Blastopirellula marina: one gene and its partner. Each later gene encodes a partner of the first gene's protein in a complex. Links are inferred from orthologs where the notes say so. Each region holds a gene or a part of one and is shown on either strand. Other genes may lie near its edges. The genes, in order: smc and C5Y96_RS07320.

Evidence for each region.
Region 2: the proteins of smc (region 1) and C5Y96_RS07320 are in contact, whole or in part, in a crystal structure (PDB 3ZGX), measured with the Bacillus subtilis proteins. The link is inferred for Blastopirellula marina from one-to-one orthologs.

Annotation. Positions count from the first base shown.
Region 1 is NZ_PUIA01000035.1:329,527-338,636, reverse strand. What follows is about bases 2,342-6,525. They hold smc (chromosome segregation protein SMC), read left to right. Parts: upstream 2,342-2,722; coding sequence 2,723-6,325; downstream 6,326-6,525. Other genes in these bases: C5Y96_RS11265 (cell division protein ZipA C-terminal FtsZ-binding domain-containing protein), read right to left, coding at 6,345-6,525; C5Y96_RS11275 (flagellar basal body P-ring protein FlgI), read left to right, coding at 2,342-2,662. In the rest of the region: C5Y96_RS11290 (DnaJ C-terminal domain-containing protein), read left to right, coding at 1-28; rnpA (ribonuclease P protein component), read left to right, coding at 44-466; membrane protein insertion efficiency factor YidD, read left to right, coding at 463-711; more of C5Y96_RS11275, read left to right, coding at 839-2,341; more of C5Y96_RS11265, read right to left, coding at 6,526-6,746; C5Y96_RS27765 (hypothetical protein), read right to left, coding at 6,769-7,443; C5Y96_RS11255 (hypothetical protein), read right to left, coding at 7,586-8,536; C5Y96_RS11250 (hypothetical protein), read right to left, coding at 8,648-9,110. UniProt on the Bacillus subtilis protein: Required for chromosome condensation and partitioning.
Region 2 is NZ_PUIA01000017.1:334,584-342,465, reverse strand. Bases 3,184-6,139 are described here. They hold C5Y96_RS07320 (segregation and condensation protein A), read right to left. Parts: upstream 5,075-6,139; coding sequence 4,292-5,074; downstream 3,184-4,291. Other genes in these bases: C5Y96_RS07315 (hypothetical protein), read right to left, coding at 5,232-6,139; C5Y96_RS07325 (MBL fold metallo-hydrolase), read right to left, coding at 3,291-4,130; hemW (radical SAM family heme chaperone HemW), read right to left, coding at 3,184-3,294. Also shown: C5Y96_RS07340 (DUF1501 domain-containing protein), read left to right, coding at 1-1,083; C5Y96_RS07335 (pentapeptide repeat-containing protein), read right to left, coding at 1,147-1,779; more of hemW, read right to left, coding at 2,149-3,183; more of C5Y96_RS07315, read right to left, coding at 6,140-7,882. UniProt on the Bacillus subtilis protein: Participates in chromosomal partition during cell division. May act via the formation of a condensin-like complex containing Smc and ScpB that pull DNA away from mid-cell into both cell halves.

The DNA of each region.
Region 1 (9,110 bases):
AGATCCCCGCAAGGACCTTAGCTGGTAGCGGAAAGGAAAGCGAGTGACGGAGAAGTCTCATCGGTTTCCGCCTCAGCTACGTCTGAAGACCCCAACCGAGTTCGACGCGGTGTTCACACGCCGCGCCTCGGCTGGTAACGGCTGGTTGGTGGTGTACGCCGCCAAGAATTCGCTCGGCGTGTGCCGCATGGGGCTGGTCGTTGCGAAAAAGAAGATCGGCAACGCGGTCCAGCGCAATCGCTGGAAGCGGCGTCTGCGCGAGGCGTTTCGGCTCAACCGCGAAAAACTTCCCAGCGGGTTCGATTTCGTCGTGCTGCCACAATCGAAGAAGCATCCGAGCTTCGAGGAACTCGAAAATGGCCTGGTGCAGTTGGCGCATCGCGCTGCCAGAAAGTGGAAGCGAAATCACAGCCAGCAGACCCCACCGACGGAAGGCCAGCCTCCGGGAGGAAGGCCGCGCGGATGATCTACCTACGATTCCTTTACCAGGGCTGGCAAGCACTGCTGTCCGAGGTGATGATCTTCGCCGTGCGGTGCTATCAGTACACGCTCAGTCCTTGGATCGGACAGTCGTGCCGCTTCTACCCAACGTGCAGCAACTACTTTATTGGTGCCGTGCGAAAGTATGGCCCTATTTCGGGGGCCCTGCGCGGCGCGTACCGGATTTTGCGCTGTAACCCCTTCTGTAAAAGCGGCTTCGACCCGCCGTAAGCCTAAACCGAATGGGAAATTGCTCTTGATCGTGCTATCAGATTTTCCTACTCTTTGCCGCATCTAGATCCGGGGGAAGGGAATTCTTCGGACTACTACCGTAGGTTTTTGACGGACCAGCAATCCAATGCCACGGCACGGACGCTCTCATACGGCTTACCTTTTTTCGACACTTGGCCTGATCGCGGTTGGGGTTATCCTCACCTCGGGGTGTACTGCCCCGTGGACCAGCGACAGTGGTTCGTCGATGAGCTATCTCAATCCCTGGTCTAGCGACGACAAGGAAAAAGACGAGCCTTCGCACGACTGGGAAAAGATCCGGACCGTCGGGGATCTGACCGTTCCTGGTGGCATGAACAACGCCAAGATCAAAGGGGTGACGCTCGTCACGGGGCTTCATGGCACCGGTAGCGATCCTCCACCTTCGCAGGCCCGCGATCTTTTGCTCAACGAAATGCGAGTCCTGCAAGTCGATCAACCACAACAGTGGCTGGCCTCGCCGCATACGGCTTTGGTCATGATGGAAGCGATCATTCCACCAGGAGCACGCAAAGGGGATACAATCGACGTCGTCGTCTTCGCCCCGCCCGAGACCGATACGACCAGCCTGGAAAACGGCTATTCGCCATCAACCCGAATGTCGGAAATGGCCTTCCTGGGTGGCCGAGCACGCAAAGGCAACGACATCGCGATGGCCTCGGGACCAGTCGTATTGGACAGCGTGATCGAAGGAAACAGCAGCAAGGCAAACATGCGACGCGGCCACATCCTGGGTGGAGCTGTAATGTTGGAAGAACGCCCGCTGGCACTCGGCCTGATCGAAGGAGAGGTCTCGATCGCTGCGAGTGCCTCGATCGGTGCCGCGATCAACAACCGCTTCCACATGTACCGCGAAGGGACCAAGCAAGGGGTCGCCACGCCGATGACCGACAAGTTGATCACGCTGGACATTCACCCGCGTTACAAAGACAGTATTTCGCGTTACGTACGGGTCATTCGCTTCATCCCGCTTTCGCGATCGACGGAATTCCGTCAACGCTACCTGGCCGAGTGTGAAGCCGAATTGCTGGAAGAATCAACCGCTCAGGCAGGTGCGCTCAAGCTGGAAGCAATTGGCAAAGAAGCGATCCCATCGCTGAAGAAGGGGCTCGAATCGCAAAACGAATTGGTTCGTTTTTGCTCGGCGGAAGCCTTGGCTTACCTGAACGATTCGGCCTGTATCGAGCCTCTTACCGAGGCGGCCCGCACCAACAACGGCTTCCGTTTTCGTGCGTTGCAAGCGCTTGGCTCGTTTGACGACTTGGATGTGATCGACAGCCTGGAAGGCCTGCTGCACGAAGAAAGTGCCGAAGCTCGCTATGGTGCTTTCGATCAGCTGAAGAAGCGATCGAATCAGTTGCCATCGATCGCTGGCGAACTGTTGGATAACCATGTGCAGTTGCATCACGTGCGATCGGCATCCTCGCCGATGGTTCACTTCCGTTTGAAGGACCGGCCTGAAATTGCCATCTTCGGGACCGACGTGCGTCTTAACGGCGATGTGGCCTTCGTCGGGCAGAATGGTCTCACGATCCGCTCGTCTGGGCATCGTAAGGTCACCGTTACCCGCTTCCAGCCAGGGGGTGGCGAGCTGGATAAGGAATGCTCGAACGACCTGAAGGAAGTCATCAAGGCCCTCACCGAGATCGAGTGTGGCTATGGCGAGATCGTCCGAAATATCTTCGCCCTGCGTAACGAGGGGTACCTGACCGCTCGTGTCGAGGTGAATGCGATGCCGCGTCCTGACCGCAATTATGTCCGCTCGGAAGAGCTGATGGCCCAGGAGTCGGACGAGGACGAAAACCTCACGGATAACTTCTCCCAGTCGTCAGAATCTGCCAAAACCGAAGAGTCTTCCGAAGTAACCACCTACGCGGAAGGGGATGACACCTTGATCCCGTCGTTCGATTAGAGGACTCTGGAGTGTTTATCCACTGTGTCCCTTTAATCTGCCCCTGGGTCGGAGCCGAATATGCTGAAAGCCTTAGAGCTTCACGGCTTTAAGAGTTTTGCCGACAAGACTCGTCTGGAATTCCCCGCGGGAATTACGGTCGTTGTCGGCCCCAACGGTTCCGGCAAATCGAATATCGTCGATGCGATCAAGTGGGTTCTCGGGGAACAGAGTGCCAAGAGCCTGCGTGGCAAGGAGATGGCCGACGTCATCTTCAAAGGCTCTAGCGCCCATGGCCGTAAGCCGATGAACGCCGCCGAGGCGACCATCATCTTCGATAACGCCGAAGGGACCTTGCCGATCGATGCCCCCGAAGTCCACGTCACGCGGCGTGTGTTTCGTAGTGGTGAAGGCGAGTATCTCATCAATCGGCATCCCTGCCGCCTGCGTGACGTGAAGGACCTGTGCCGCGGAACCGGTATCGGCACCGACGCCTACAGCATCATCGAGCAGGGAAAGGTCGATACGCTGCTCCAGGCATCGCCGCGCGATCGCCGAGCCGTGTTTGAAGAAGCCGCCGGTATCAGCCGCTTCAAGGCTAAGAAGCTGGAGACGCAGCGGCGGCTCGACCGGGTTGACCAGAACCTGGTGCGGCTGTCGGACATCGTTGAAGAAGTTGGCTCCCGCTATCGCAGCATCAAAGCCCAGGCCGGCAAAGCTCAGAAGTACCGCGAATACACCGAGCGACTGCAGCTGCTGCGCACCGTCGTGGGAATGGAGGACTGGAACAGCCTGTCGGTCCGGGTCGAGCAGTATTCGAGTGAACTCGAAGCGCTTCGTAAAGATCAAGCCAATGCTCAGGAAGTCATCTCGACGGCGGAAGCTGGCCTCGAAGGAGCGGAAGCGAAGCTGTTCGAGATGCAGGCCGGCCTGACGCAGAAGGAAGAGCAGCACGCCAAGCTCGCCCAGCGGCTGGCTACCCTGCACTCTTCGTCGGGCATGCAGTATCGGCTGCTGAAGGATCTAGAGCAGGAATCGACGTCGTTGTCGGTGAGCCTGGTCCGTAACTTCGGTTCATTGCGGGCGCTGACCACCGACTTTTCGACTTCGCAGCACGATCTTTCTAAAGCGAAGACGCAACGCGACGTCGTTTCGGCCGACCTGGAAAGTGTCGAGGCGGCTACCCAGGAAGTACAGACCGAGATCGAAGCCAGACGCGAGCAAGGGGAAGCCAACCGGCAGCAGCACCTGGAACTGCTGCGGCATGTCTCGACGCTCGACAACGCCTTGGGTGCGGTGAAGGCCCGCATCGAGAGCGATCAGAACCAGTTGGAAGCGATTGAAAAGAGCATCGAGCGCGACGAGACGCGTCTGGGAGAGCATCGTAGCGAGCTCGCTCAGTTGACTCAGGACGAAGGGGGCCTGATCGAGCACCTCTCGACCGCCCAGGCCGACGTGACCGATGCGAAGGGTTCGCTGCGGAAGCAGGAACTGGAAGCGAAAGACATTCAAGCCGACCTCGATGCCCTGTCCCGCCGCCGAGCCGTAGCCGCGGAACGTGCCTCGGTGCTGGATGAACTGGAACGCACCAGCGAAGGGGTGAACTCTGGCGTCAAAGAAATCTTGTCCCGAGCACGCGTCGAACGGCTACCGCTGTTTCAGTCGGTGATCGGCCTGGTGGCCGACGTGGTGCGTGTCGATGTTGAATATGCCCGGCTGATTGAAATCGCCCTGGGGGATTCGGCCCAGCTGGTGATTCTGGAAAACGGCGAGCTACTGCAGCAAGTGCTTGAGCGAGAAGTGATCTTCCCTGGCCGTGTTGGCCTGCTCGATATGCAGTCACTACCGGCTCGCGATAATGCAGAGCCGCCTGGGCTGCGGCACGAACCGGGCGTGATGGGGAATGCCCTCGACTTTGTCGAAGCGGAAGACGAATTCCAACCGGTGGCGTCGTTCCTGCTGGGTGGCATCTGGTTCGTCGACAATGCCCGCAGTGCGCTGGAACTGAAGAAGCGTTACAAGCAGCCGCTTCGCTTTGTTACGCGCGACGGCGAGATGCTGGAAGCGGACGGCCGCGTTTATGCCGGGCCCACGACCAATATCGGTGGTATTATCTCGCGGCGAAGCGAACTGCGAGCCCTGCGCAATGAAGTCGACAAGCTGCAGCAGGCCCTCGAGAAAAAGCAAGCGATCCTGGAAGAAGTTCAGACCGCCGTTGCCCAGCAGAAGCAAGCCTTGGAAGACCTGGTCGGTCAGCAGCAAGAGGCCTCGTCGGTGCTGACTGAGCACCGGTTGGTGAAGCAGCGGCTTGAGTCACGCATTACCGATGCCGACAGCGAACTAGCCAAGCGTGTCGAACAGCGCGAAACGATTACCGTTCGCATCGAGAACGACCAGAAGCAGTTGGCCGAGAAAGAACAAGAGCTCACGTCGACCCGAGAAACGATCGCCCAGCTCGAACGCGACAGCGAAGGCCTGACGCAGGTTCTCGGCGAACTGGAAGCGAGCCTGAGCGATAGCCGCAGCCAGATCACCGGCCTAAAGGTGGAACTGGCCCGAGCCGAGCAGCAGGTCGAAGCTCACCAGGCCAGCAGCGAGCGGCTGCAAGCGAACCTCGACGAACGCAAGGCGGCCATCCAAGAGATTCACGCCTCGATCGACCAGAATCGTACCAAGCTCGAGAATCAGCAGTTGGAAATCTTACGGGCAACTAGCGAGTACGCCTCGGCGATGCTGCAATTGACCGAGTCGCAGGAACAACTGACAACCGAGCGGGCAGCCCGGAAAGAACTGGAGAAAGCGAAGTCAGAGCACACGGCCCGCCTGGTCGAGGCCCGTCAGAAGCAGCGTACGGCCGACGATCAACTGCACCGCAAGGAACTTGCCTTCACCGATCTGCGGCACGAACGGAGCACGCTCGAGCGGCGTCTGCGCGACGACTATCAGATCGAGATCTCAGAAGTCGAACTCGATATCCAGGAGATCGAACTGCCCGGGGACCGGGCCGCGATCGACGAAGAGATTGCCGACCTGCGGCGGAAGATCAGCAACATCGGTTCGGTCAACATGGAAGCGCTCAAGGAGCTCGACGAGTTCCAGGCCCGCTTCGAGCAACTCGATGGTCAGCTAAAAGACCTGACTGAAGCGAAGGAATCGCTCGAGAAGATCATCAGCAAGATCAACATCGACAGCCGCCGACTGTTCGAGGAGACTTTGGAAACGGTTCGCAGCAACTTCCAGGTGATGTTCCGCCGCGTGTTCGGCGGTGGTTCGGCCGATATTATCATCGAAGAAGGGGTCGATATCCTGGAAGCTGGCATCGATGTCATCGCCACGCCCCCTGGGAAGAGCTCGCTCAACATCTCGCTGCTTTCCGGTGGCGAACGTGCCCTGACGGCGGTCACGCTGCTGCTGGCCATCTTCCAGTTCCGTCCCAGCCCGTTCTGTATTCTGGACGAAGTGGACGGCCCGCTCGACGAAGCCAACATCGGCCGCTTTGTCGACGTTCTGAACGGCTTTTTGGATTGGACCCGCTTTGTGATCGTGAGCCACTCGAAAGCCACCATGGCCGCCGCCACGACCCTGCACGGGGTGACCATGCAAGAGTCCGGCATCTCGAAACGCGTCAGCGTGCAGTTCGACGACGTCAACGAAACAGGCGACGGCGATATCTCGGTGGCTTAGTGCCTGACTGCCCTGCTATCTAAAAGAATCGCAGCGCCGCTTCGCTGCCGGGTGGAAAACCTTGCTCGGTTAGTTCGGCCTCAATGCGTTTGATTTCCTGCATCGCGGAATCGAAGTCGACTTCTTCATCGTCGATCATGTAAACGATCTCGCCCCCAAGACGTGACTGGACATACTCGACCGCTTTGCGCATCCGCTCGGCGATGGTCGACGGTGCGGCCGCGCGAGGAAGACTGAACAGGAAGGCGAGGTCCTGCGTTTGGAGACGCCCTGCGGCGATCTCTTCGGGCAGGAAGTAGCCAGGCGGGGTTGAGGTTTCGACGCTGAAGTAATAGTCGTCGCCGATGCCGGTGGGATTGATCCAGTGGAAGCAGTCCATGTCTCCCCAGGTTAGTCCCAGGTACAGCATGACGTCCCAGATCTCACGCCCTTCGAACAGCTTTTCATCCGGTGCGACTACGAGAAAGACAATCGTGCGATCGACTTGTTCTGGTAGCCGTGACAGGTAGAGGGTCCGTGCGGCAGCTTCTTCGGGGGTGCGTGTCGGCTTGGATGGTTGCTTCGATGCTGTCGCTGGCCAGTGCCGACTTGATGCCATCGAGCCGTGCCTGATACTTTGCGGCGGTCGCGACTTCGGCATCGTCTTTCCAGGCCGAGAAGTAGTCCCAGGCAATCTTCAGACCGGTGACCTCGGACGGGCCATCGGCCGAGATCAGAAAGGTCCACGAACCGGTGGCGGCGTCTTTGCCGTATAGGGTCAGTCCGCCGTGCTCTTCGCGGAAGGTTTTATCGAATGGCTGATCCAGACGCTGAACGTCGAAGACGCTGCCTGCGGGGAATTGAACGTCGACGATCCAGTCGGTGGCTTCCTCAGGCAGGTACTCTTCACGTTCCCAACTGGGTGCGGTCGCGCCGGGATGGGCAATCGTGCCCAATAGGTGGCTGACATCTTCGCTTCCCTGCGAGGGCAGCACGGCATCGGCGCGGGCTTGCGATTGGCTGCTGGTGCTGAGGTAGAAACCATCGAGCGGGTTTTCTTCAGACAACGTAGGCTCCTCACGGTTACAGCCTGCCAGCAGGCACAAGATCAGCGAGATGAGAAGGAGACGATCGAGCATGGCTCGTCCTTCGAGAATGGTGTTGGACTGGCCGCGATTATAGCAGACCTTTCTGAGAACCCATGAATAAATCGAATCTGCTTTTATCAACGTGGTGTATCGCCATGCATGTCGGACACGACAAGCGTTCTTGGTGGATGTGCTATTCGGGAATGGGTTGCTGCTCGTAGTAGGCAACTCCGATAGTGCGATCGTAGATGATGAAATGATAGAGCCCATCTGCTTGCCAGATCACGCGAAAACCGTCGGCGATCATTTCGTTTCCATAAGAGAGAATCCATGGCAATCGATTGGGGCTAGGGGACGTTGCGTTGACGGCACTTGCTAGTTCTTCCCATCGTCCGTCGTTTTTTGATACCACCGAGTCATGGTTCGATAGCCATGCTCGAAATGGGGCCTCTTGCATCTCGTAGCTGGCCAGAAGCAGCCCACTGCGGTCGCGCTCGTAGGTGATGGCCTGGGCCGCGTCTGGCACCGAAAAGGGAGCATCCGCTACGGCGACATTGGCTCGGTATACCGATTGGTTCGCGTGAGCCCGATAGGTGGCCGGAATCATGATCAGCCCCAGCACCACGCACAGGGCCATGATCTCTCGCAGGGAAACGACGAGACGCTTCTTGGTAGGGTTCTGCTCGGAAAACTTCTTGAGCTTCCAGGCCCATCGTCCGTTGAACCAGAGCGATGCGATCGTCAGCATTCCGATGATCGTCCAGACGACGGATTGCTCACGGCCCCAGATTTCGGTCGAAATGGGTTCGTTGGAATCGATGTCTATCAAGTGCAGAATTACGATCGCGAGATGGAGCATCGCACAGCAAAGTGAGCTTCCCCAAACCGAGAGCCACGCGCCATGCGAGTTCTGATGAAACGTCCCGAGGTATTGGGCGATGATGGTAAGCAGAGCCCAGGCCAGCAGAAGTAGTGCGTTGTAGCTGAGGGAATGCGGCCAAAGCAGTTCCAGCACCACCATCGAGACACTAGCCGCCACGGCAGCTATGACCATGTTGATAACCGAAATCACGATCAATGCCACCGACGGACGAAGCGGGGCTGGTTCTAGCTGTTGGGGTGTATTGTGCTGCGGGTTATCCATCGACGCAGGTTCCGGAAATAAGCGTGCTGTCCCTGAAACGGGAAATGACAGAGGTCCAATCTAAACGGAGGTTGAACCCACCGCAAGAAAAGCTGAGGGGATGCCTAGGGCTCAGCGGCTTGTGGAACGGCAGAAGACCTGCTGTGTGGTTCGATCGTACGTAATGGTCAGGCTGCGGTCTTCCATTCGCCAGCGATAGTTCCAGCCAGCCGTACTGGAATAGCGTTCGTAGAGGTAGTCCTTTTCAAAAACATGGGTCAGCCGTTCTAGCGAGGTTCGCGAAGTGATGGGCTGCAGTGGAAGTTCCGCCGAGCGTGCCTCGAAGGAGCCGACGCCTGCGTCGAACCATTCGAGAAACGCTTGTTCATTGGCCTGGCACTGAAAAACGGTCTCGTTGGCACCCTTCCAGTAGACGATTTGCCTTGAGCCTGCAGGCAGTGACATCGGCGCATCGGCCGCATTGTTCACGCGTCCGAAATTTGGTGTGGGTGTTTCTCGATAGAAAAAGCTGAATACACCGACCACCACACTGACTGCCAGCACGCTTAGCATCAGGTCTTTTAAAGAGATACCT
Region 2 (7,882 bases), on another replicon or contig:
AGCCAGATGTGGTTCAGCGAACTTGTGCCGTATCAGGCCAAGATTGCGGATCATATGTGCCGAATACGCTCGATGCATACTGATGCAATCAATCACGATCCTGGGATGACTTTGCTAGTTAGCGGGCACACCCTGCCAGGCAGGCCGAGCCTGGGAAGCTGGCTCAGCTATGGGCTAGGAAGCGAAAACGAGGAGCTGCCGGCGTTTGTGGTGCTCGTTTCTCAGGGAAGTGCCACGCTGAATAATCAGCCAATCTTCGATCGATTGTGGTCGAGCGGTTTTCTGCCGTCGCGTTACCAAGGCGTTCGCTTTCGCAGCAGCGGGGACCCTGTTCTGTATTTGAATAACCCGGCTGGCATCTCGATGGCTGATCGCCGCCGCGTGCTGCAGACCTTGGCGGCAATGAACGAGCGTCAGGCTGCCGAGGTAGGTGACCCAGAAATCGAGAATCGTACCGCGCAGTACGAGATGGCGTACCGCATGCAGATGTCGATACCCACGCTGACAGATTTTTCAAATGAGCCAGAGTCGGTGTTTACGGCCTATGGAGAAGATGCCAGGAAGCCTGGCACTTATGCCGCTAATTGCCTTTTGGCACGCCGGATGGCCGAACGGGGCGTTCGTTTCATTCAGCTGTTTCATCGCGGCTGGGATCAGCATCGCAGCATCAATACAGAACTTCCGCGACAGTGCCGCGACACCGATCAGGCTTCGGCGGCACTGGTTAACGATCTGGCTCGGCTTGGACTACTGGAAGATACGCTAGTGGTCTGGGGAGGGGAGTTTGGTCGAACGGCTTACGCTCAAGGATCGATCTTGGCCAATGATTACGGACGCGATCATCACAGCCGCTGCTTTACGATGTGGCTGGCCGGGGCAGGGGTGAAGTCTGGTTTCGAGTTAGGGGCGACTGATGAGCTGGGCTACAACGTCACCGAGGATCCCGTTCATGTACACGACTTGAACGCGACCCTTTTACATTTGCTAGGTATCGACCACAAAAAATTCACATATCGCTTCCAAAGCCGCGATTACCGACTGACCGATGTGCATGGTAATGTTGTCGAAAAGATGCTTGTCTAAAGGCCAGTCGGTATCTCTTGCCGTGAAATGCATGAGCCCACCACGTCGTTGGTGCTCTGACGGTTAGGTCGCCCAAACCATCCACCAAGGCCGTTTGACGGCCTGCGGTTTGGGCTTGAAAGGTTTATGTTTGGTGCACGCATTGATCGCGCGTTCCAGGTAGCAGCCTTCCAAGTGAGCATCGGTCATCGTGGCGTCAGTAAAGTCGGCTTCATCCACTTTGGCCCCGGTCAGGTTGGCACCGGTGAGATTGGCACCACGTAGATCGGCACGCGTCAGGTTCGCCCCTGGCATATCGCAGCGCAGATCGCACATGCTGATATCGGCTTCCACCAGTCGGGCACCGGTGAGATCGCAATTGTGAAGCTTCGCGTAGCGGAGATTGGCTTTGGTAAGGTTGACCTCTTTGAGCGAAGACTCGTTGAGTATCGCATCGGTCATCGTCACGCCAACCATGTTGGCACCATCGAAGCAGGCATGCTTCACACTGGCCCCCATAAAACTGGCTCCTTCAAGATCTGAATTCTTGAAGCAAACTTCGTCCAGGTTGTCGCTATCAAAAACGCAATTACGAAGAACAAGCGAAGAAAGGTCGGCCCCGGCGAGGTTCTTGCCGACGAGCTTGGCACCTGCCAACGCGTCTGCATCAACCTCGTACAGGACTTCGCCCGTATCGCGGTGTTTAATCTGAATCATGGCGTCACTCCCAGGTTAACTGGCCAAGGATTGGGGGTGTGACATCGCCGGGGAACTCCCCCAAGGCGATGCAATGGACGCCTCGACAATTTGTTCCGTTAGATGAAGAGCAGTCGAACGTTTCTTTCGTCGAGAGCTATTCTGGTTGAACCAAGGTTGGCAGTAAGAGTTTTGCGTGAAGTCGGAAAATCTTTTCGCTTCACGGATATCCACTCTACCTGATTGGTACTTCGGTACAAAGCACAATTTATGAGAGAACGCCGATATTTGGCTGTTCGTGCCTAGTAGACTTAATGTTTGTGTATATCAAGATGGGTGCCGTAGCACCTAATGGAGTGGTGTTTTCCAGCTCTTTGGCAGGCATTCTGCTCAAAGCAGCTCCACGCAAATGGTATCAGCGAGTAATAGTCCTTCACGCGTTAACCGTAAGCGCTCATAACTATGATTTAGTAGGCCTAGTTCCATAAACTGGTCAATCTTGGTCCCGCACAACTCCCAGGGAGTCATCCCGGTATCCTTCTTAAAGGTGGGAATGTGAACGCCAGCGAGCATTCGTAGTCCAAACACTAGAAGCTCTGTGGCTTTCATCTGCGATGTGAGCTCTTCATGTTCTGCCACGGGAGAGGTGCCTTGTTGCATCCTGCGGATGTAGGCGGTGGTGCTGCGATGGTTGGTCTCGCGAATCATACCCACATGACGCGATGCCCCGGGCCCTGCAGCAAAATACCGTTTGCCCAGCCAGTACTGCATATTGTGACGGCTTTCATATCCCCGTCGAGCGAAGTTGGAAACTTCGTAGTGCTCGAAGCCTGCTGCGGTGAGATAATCGATCGCGGCCAGGTACATCTCGCGCTGTAGTTCCTCGTCGACTTCGTGCAGTTGATCGTGATGAAGTCGATTCCAGAAGGTTGTTCCTTTTTCGAACGTCAGGCCATAAGTCGAGATGTGCGTGGTTCCGAGTGCGATGGCCGATCTAAGATCCTCTTCCCACTGGGTCAGCGTTTCACCAGGAGCGGCGAAGATCAGATCGAAGCTGAGATTGGGAATGCGAGGCAGCAGTAACTCAGCGGCGGCTTCGACCTGTCGTCGGTCATGATCCCGCTCGAGCAGTTTCAGCTTATCGCTTCGAAACGACTGGACGCCCAGGCTCACGCGATTGACCCCGCCAGATTGAAGCACATCGACTTTTTCAGGGACGATGTCGATCGGGTTGGCTTCCACACTGAGCTCGGCACCTGCCGCTAAGGGGAACCACTTGGTCGTCAGTGTAAGTAGCCGCTCGAGCTCTTGCGGCGAAAGATGCGTCGGGGTGCCACCACCCAGAAAAAGCGTGTCGACCTCGTACGGCTGGCGGAGTTGCTCCAGTTCCGTCTCGAGTGCTTCCAAGTAGGCCCCAGTCAGATCGTCACGGCCGGCGATGACCGTGAAGTTGCAGTAACCGCAGCGGTGCGTACAGAAAGGGACATGGACGTACGCACTGCGCGGAGACTCGTTCGTACCGGAAGGGGCGCTCATAGCCACAAGTTCAGCCGACCGTCGAGCATGTTTGGCAACTTCGCTTTGACGTGCTCTTGGATCTGGCGATTGTTGTATCGCGTACTGAAGTGCGAGGCGATGATCATCTTGTTCTGAAAACGATCTTGCCGCGCCACAACGTCATCCAAGTGAATGTGACCCATCTTGTGAATCTTCTCCTTGCGATGCTCTGGCGAGACAAATGTCATCTCCATGATCAAGATGTCGGCTTCGTAAAACTGCGGGTTGTTGTCCATGGCCTCGGCCCGACTGTCTCCCAAATAAGCCAGCATGGGATGACGATGCTCTTCGGTGACCTCGGTGCCGCCAAGGCGGAGATCGCGAATCTGATCCCCTGGAAGCTCTTGGTATTCTGCTTTCAGTTTGCGACGTCGCTGCGAAACGACATATCCAACCGAAGGGACGGTATGCTTGGTTTCGTAGGCGTTGACGATCAACTCGCGCGAGAGTTCAATTTCAGCCCCAGGCAGCACGGGATGGATTGTGCAGGGCATCTTGCCGCGATCCAACCGGCTAAATGCTTTGAGTACCTGCAGGGCAGGGCCAACCGCGACCTCTGGCATGTAGATCACCGGCGGGGGCATCTTCATTAGCCGTCGACGCGACACATAGACCGGCAACGCAGCAATGTGATCGAGATGGGCATGAGAAACAAACCAGGTCGCCGTGCCCATGAAGTCCCACGGCTGCAAGCCCAGATCGAAGCCGAGCTTCATTTCGGGGATGCGCCAATAAGTTTGTACGGCCGCGCGGGAATAGCCCTCGATCGTCAGTCCGTTGAATTCAATTTTTCGCAGCGGTGCGTTGTCGAGCATGATCGTGAAAGTCTGAGTTGCGTATCTCTGGGGATTCCATCGTGGCCCTCGATCAGGCAGATGGGGTGTGATCAGGAGCCGAAGCGTCGTTTACGCCGATCGCTCCCATTCGAGTTGCCATGGATCGAGGAAGGGAAGGACGTTCCATCGCAAAGTCAGGTTCACTCCGTCGATGCTTTTCCCGATTCGTATTCGTCGACATCTTCGAAATGAACTTCGGCCGTGAATCCTTCGCCGGCGGTAATCCAGATCTCGCTTTCTCCCTCGTCCTGATGTGCCAGCGTATTATAGTGCCGGATCAGCTCTAGTAGGGCGAGGAAGATGCCAATGATGCGTGTCTTGGCGGCATCTGGAGGAAAAAGAGTATGAAAGCGCACCTTTCCCTCTTGAACAATCCGCGCATGCACGGCTTTCATGTGCACACGGATCGGGGTGTCGTCGTAAACGATATTGGTCGGTTGTTGGGCTTTGCTATCTTTCAGCAGGCGGTTAAGCGCACTGACCAGGTCCCACAGTTCGACCTCGTTGATCGGCTGATCGGCCATATCGACCTTCCGCGGGGGAAGGTCATCAGCAATGCGGGTAAAACGCCGCTGCCAGTTGCGTCCTTGATCTTCCAGCAAGCTGGCTGCGTCTTTGAATCGCTTGTATTCCAATAGGCGTTCGACGAGTTGCTCGCGTGGATCGTCGATGGTTTCTTCGTCCGTGTCTTCTACTTGCGGTAGGACCAGCTTCGATTTGATCTCGATAAGCGTGCTGGCCATCTCCAGGAAGTCGGCCACGCTGTTGACGTCCATCGCCTTGAGAATATCGAGATAGGCCAGGTACTGCTGGGTTACCTGGGCGATAGGGATGTCGACGATATCGAGCTCGTGCTTACGAACCAGGTACAGCAAAAGATCGAGCGGCCCACGATAGATGGGGATTTCAACTCGAAAGTTCATGGTTGCGTACCTGTAGATTTACGACATCTGGTCCCCTCTGCACCGTCAGCGGGGGAGAGGATTAGGGTGAGGGGGCGACCCATGTACCCGCTTCAGCCCCTTACCCTAGCCCTCTCCCCAAAGGGGCGAGGGGACAAGCGCTGAGGGGACTGTTCCATTATTCCTCTTCGTCGTCTCCACCGGAAGGGAAATGGGTCGTCCAGCTGTCGATTTGATCGTGAACTTCTTCCAGCGAAAGTTTCCTGAGCGGAATCGCTTCGCCAGGTTGCCAGGCTTCGTTTTCGGTCGAGAAGCTAGCTTCGAGTTCGACTTTGGTCACTTCTTCGTCCAAGGCCTTGAGCCAGGCCGGGATATCGAGCCCCACGCCGCTGGGCTCTTCAACTAAAGCTTCTGCCTCGTCGACCAGCAGTTTGAAGGCCGTGTTGGCGTCTTCGCTTCCCATGTCGGTCATTGCCTGTTCGACCAGCGAGCAGATACGATCGACGGCCAATGGCCTGACGAAGCGTTCCTTGATGCGGTCGGCAACCGTGGGCATTTGCATGGCGTACTCGCGCTGCAGCTCACGCAGTTTCTTCACGTACTTGTCGGCTTCGTCCTCGATGCGGTCGGCCAAGGCCTTGCGCCACATCTGGGCGGCTTCGGCGTGGCCAGTGCGGACCAGGACTTCGTGCGTCATGACAATCGGTTTGAGGTTCCACGAGACCCGATCGTACGCGGTCCGTAGGCGCAGGAAGTCGAGGAACATGTATAAGTACTCGCCGCGGTCACTCTGCGTGGTCGTGCTGTTGTAGTCGCGGTACTCGGCAAAGTTCTCTAGCACGGCTTCCAGTACCATGCTGAAACAGGCAATCGCTTCGGTGCGATTGATATTCGTGCCCATGGCCTGAATGAACAAAGGCCAGTTGTCTTCAGGCCACTGCTGGCGAACCTTTTCGATCCAGGTTTCCACGCCGCCATGCAAAATGCTGCGGATGTTGCCGCGATTGAAGAAGTGTTGTGTGAACAGGTCGGCCCCGTACCGCTGAATGAAAGCTTGCACAAGTTTCCATTGGCCAGGGTCGGAAAACTTCTCGACCGCCGACAACCGCAGTGTGCGGCTATGATTAAGCCACACAATCAACAGGTTTTGCGTGACATGTTCCAGGCATTCGACCAGAGCGTTGTCGAGTTCCGAGGTACCTTCCTTGGCGACTTCCCAGCTTTCCGACGAAGCCACGACCGCATCGATGATCGCCAGGAAGCCGGTTTCAAACAACGCGTCGAACTCGGTAATGGCTCCGGGCCCGATCGGGTTGTCGTTTTCCATCTTTCGCGCCGTGTCGAGCATCTGACGCGAGAAGTCGTATTGTCCAATTCGTGGTAGCCAGTGCAGCAGCTCTCGGATGGTCGATTGGCGGACGCGTGTCGAGACAATCCGTAGTGGGCCACCTCTCTTCGAGATCGGCACATAGAGCAGCGGCTTATCTTTCAACGTATTGAGCATCGGTGGAAAGTGCTGCTGGACTGCTTCGGCATCGCCTGCCAGGATTGCAGCCAACAGATCGACGGCCAGTGTTTGCTCGGCACCAATCTCCTTTTCAAGATTATCAAGCGACTGCTTGTGCTCTGGGGCAACGGCCGCCACAACCGACGAGAGGATTCGAGCTGCCGAAGCAGTGCTCACCGTCGTCATAATAATCCGCTCGAGCATAAACTCTTTGACGGCCCGCTGACGATCGTATTCGACCATCTCTTGGTGGTCACCGCTGATATCGCTTAGCTGGTGTTGATTCACGACTAGCAGCAGTTCCAGCAATTCACGATAGTTGGTGATCGCCTGCTCACGCCACTGAAGCAGTTTCTCGATGACGACCGGCTCGCCATTGGTGCGCAGGGCTTGGAATGCGGCCATCTGCCACTGCTGGGCGATACAGCTCAGAAAGGAGATGTGCATGTTGACGCGGCGTGATTCGGCTTGCAGGTCTTCGCTCGACTCGGTCGAACTCGATCCTCCTTCGAAGATCGCGCCTTCGTTGCCATCGTCGGTACTGTCGGTGAAGGTGACGTCTTCGTAGGCAGCCTGAAAGATGTCGTCCTCTTCGCTTGGCTCTTCCCCTTGGAACAACGCGTCGAGTTCCTCGTCGAACTGGCCTTTCTTGGCTTGTTTCGAGAACCAGCCGGGGACTCGGTTGTAGATGCCGGCGTTCGCTTCTTGGAAGTCCATGAACCGCTGCAGCATCTGCCACGTTTCGGCCTGATTCTCAGGTGTATCGGACAATGACTCGCGATGTTTCTGGAGGGTCAGAATCCACTGTGTCGCAATGCTGAAGTACGACGTATCGAGATGATGCAGGGGGATCTCATCGGCCTGCTCCAACCAGTTCATCAAAAGTGCCATCGTCGTGACGAAGTCGTTTCGTTCGAGCAGCGCTTGAACCACCAGGCCGTACGCCTTGGGGGAATCGAACATTTCGACGTGCGGCGACCAGAACGCGATGTCGCCAGCTTCCGCCCCGGCCTTGTGCCACAGACGCAGGGCGTCGGCCACACGTCGTGCGGCTGCGAACGCCTCGTCGCCACTGGGGCTGTCGACGCTGGAAAGCTCGTGCGTGGCGAATTGATGCCACCACATGCTGAACTCTTCGAATGCCCAGGCCGTTTTCGAGCGAACGGCTTCGTCATCGCGAACGGCCGCTTCGCTGAGTGCCTGGGACATGAGGTCGAAGATCTGTTCGATCATCCGGGCCAAGTCGTCGACGCGATGATCGCGGACACTGTTTTCATACGCGGGGAACAAACTGAACTGGCCATCGAAGCCCAGGATGTTCC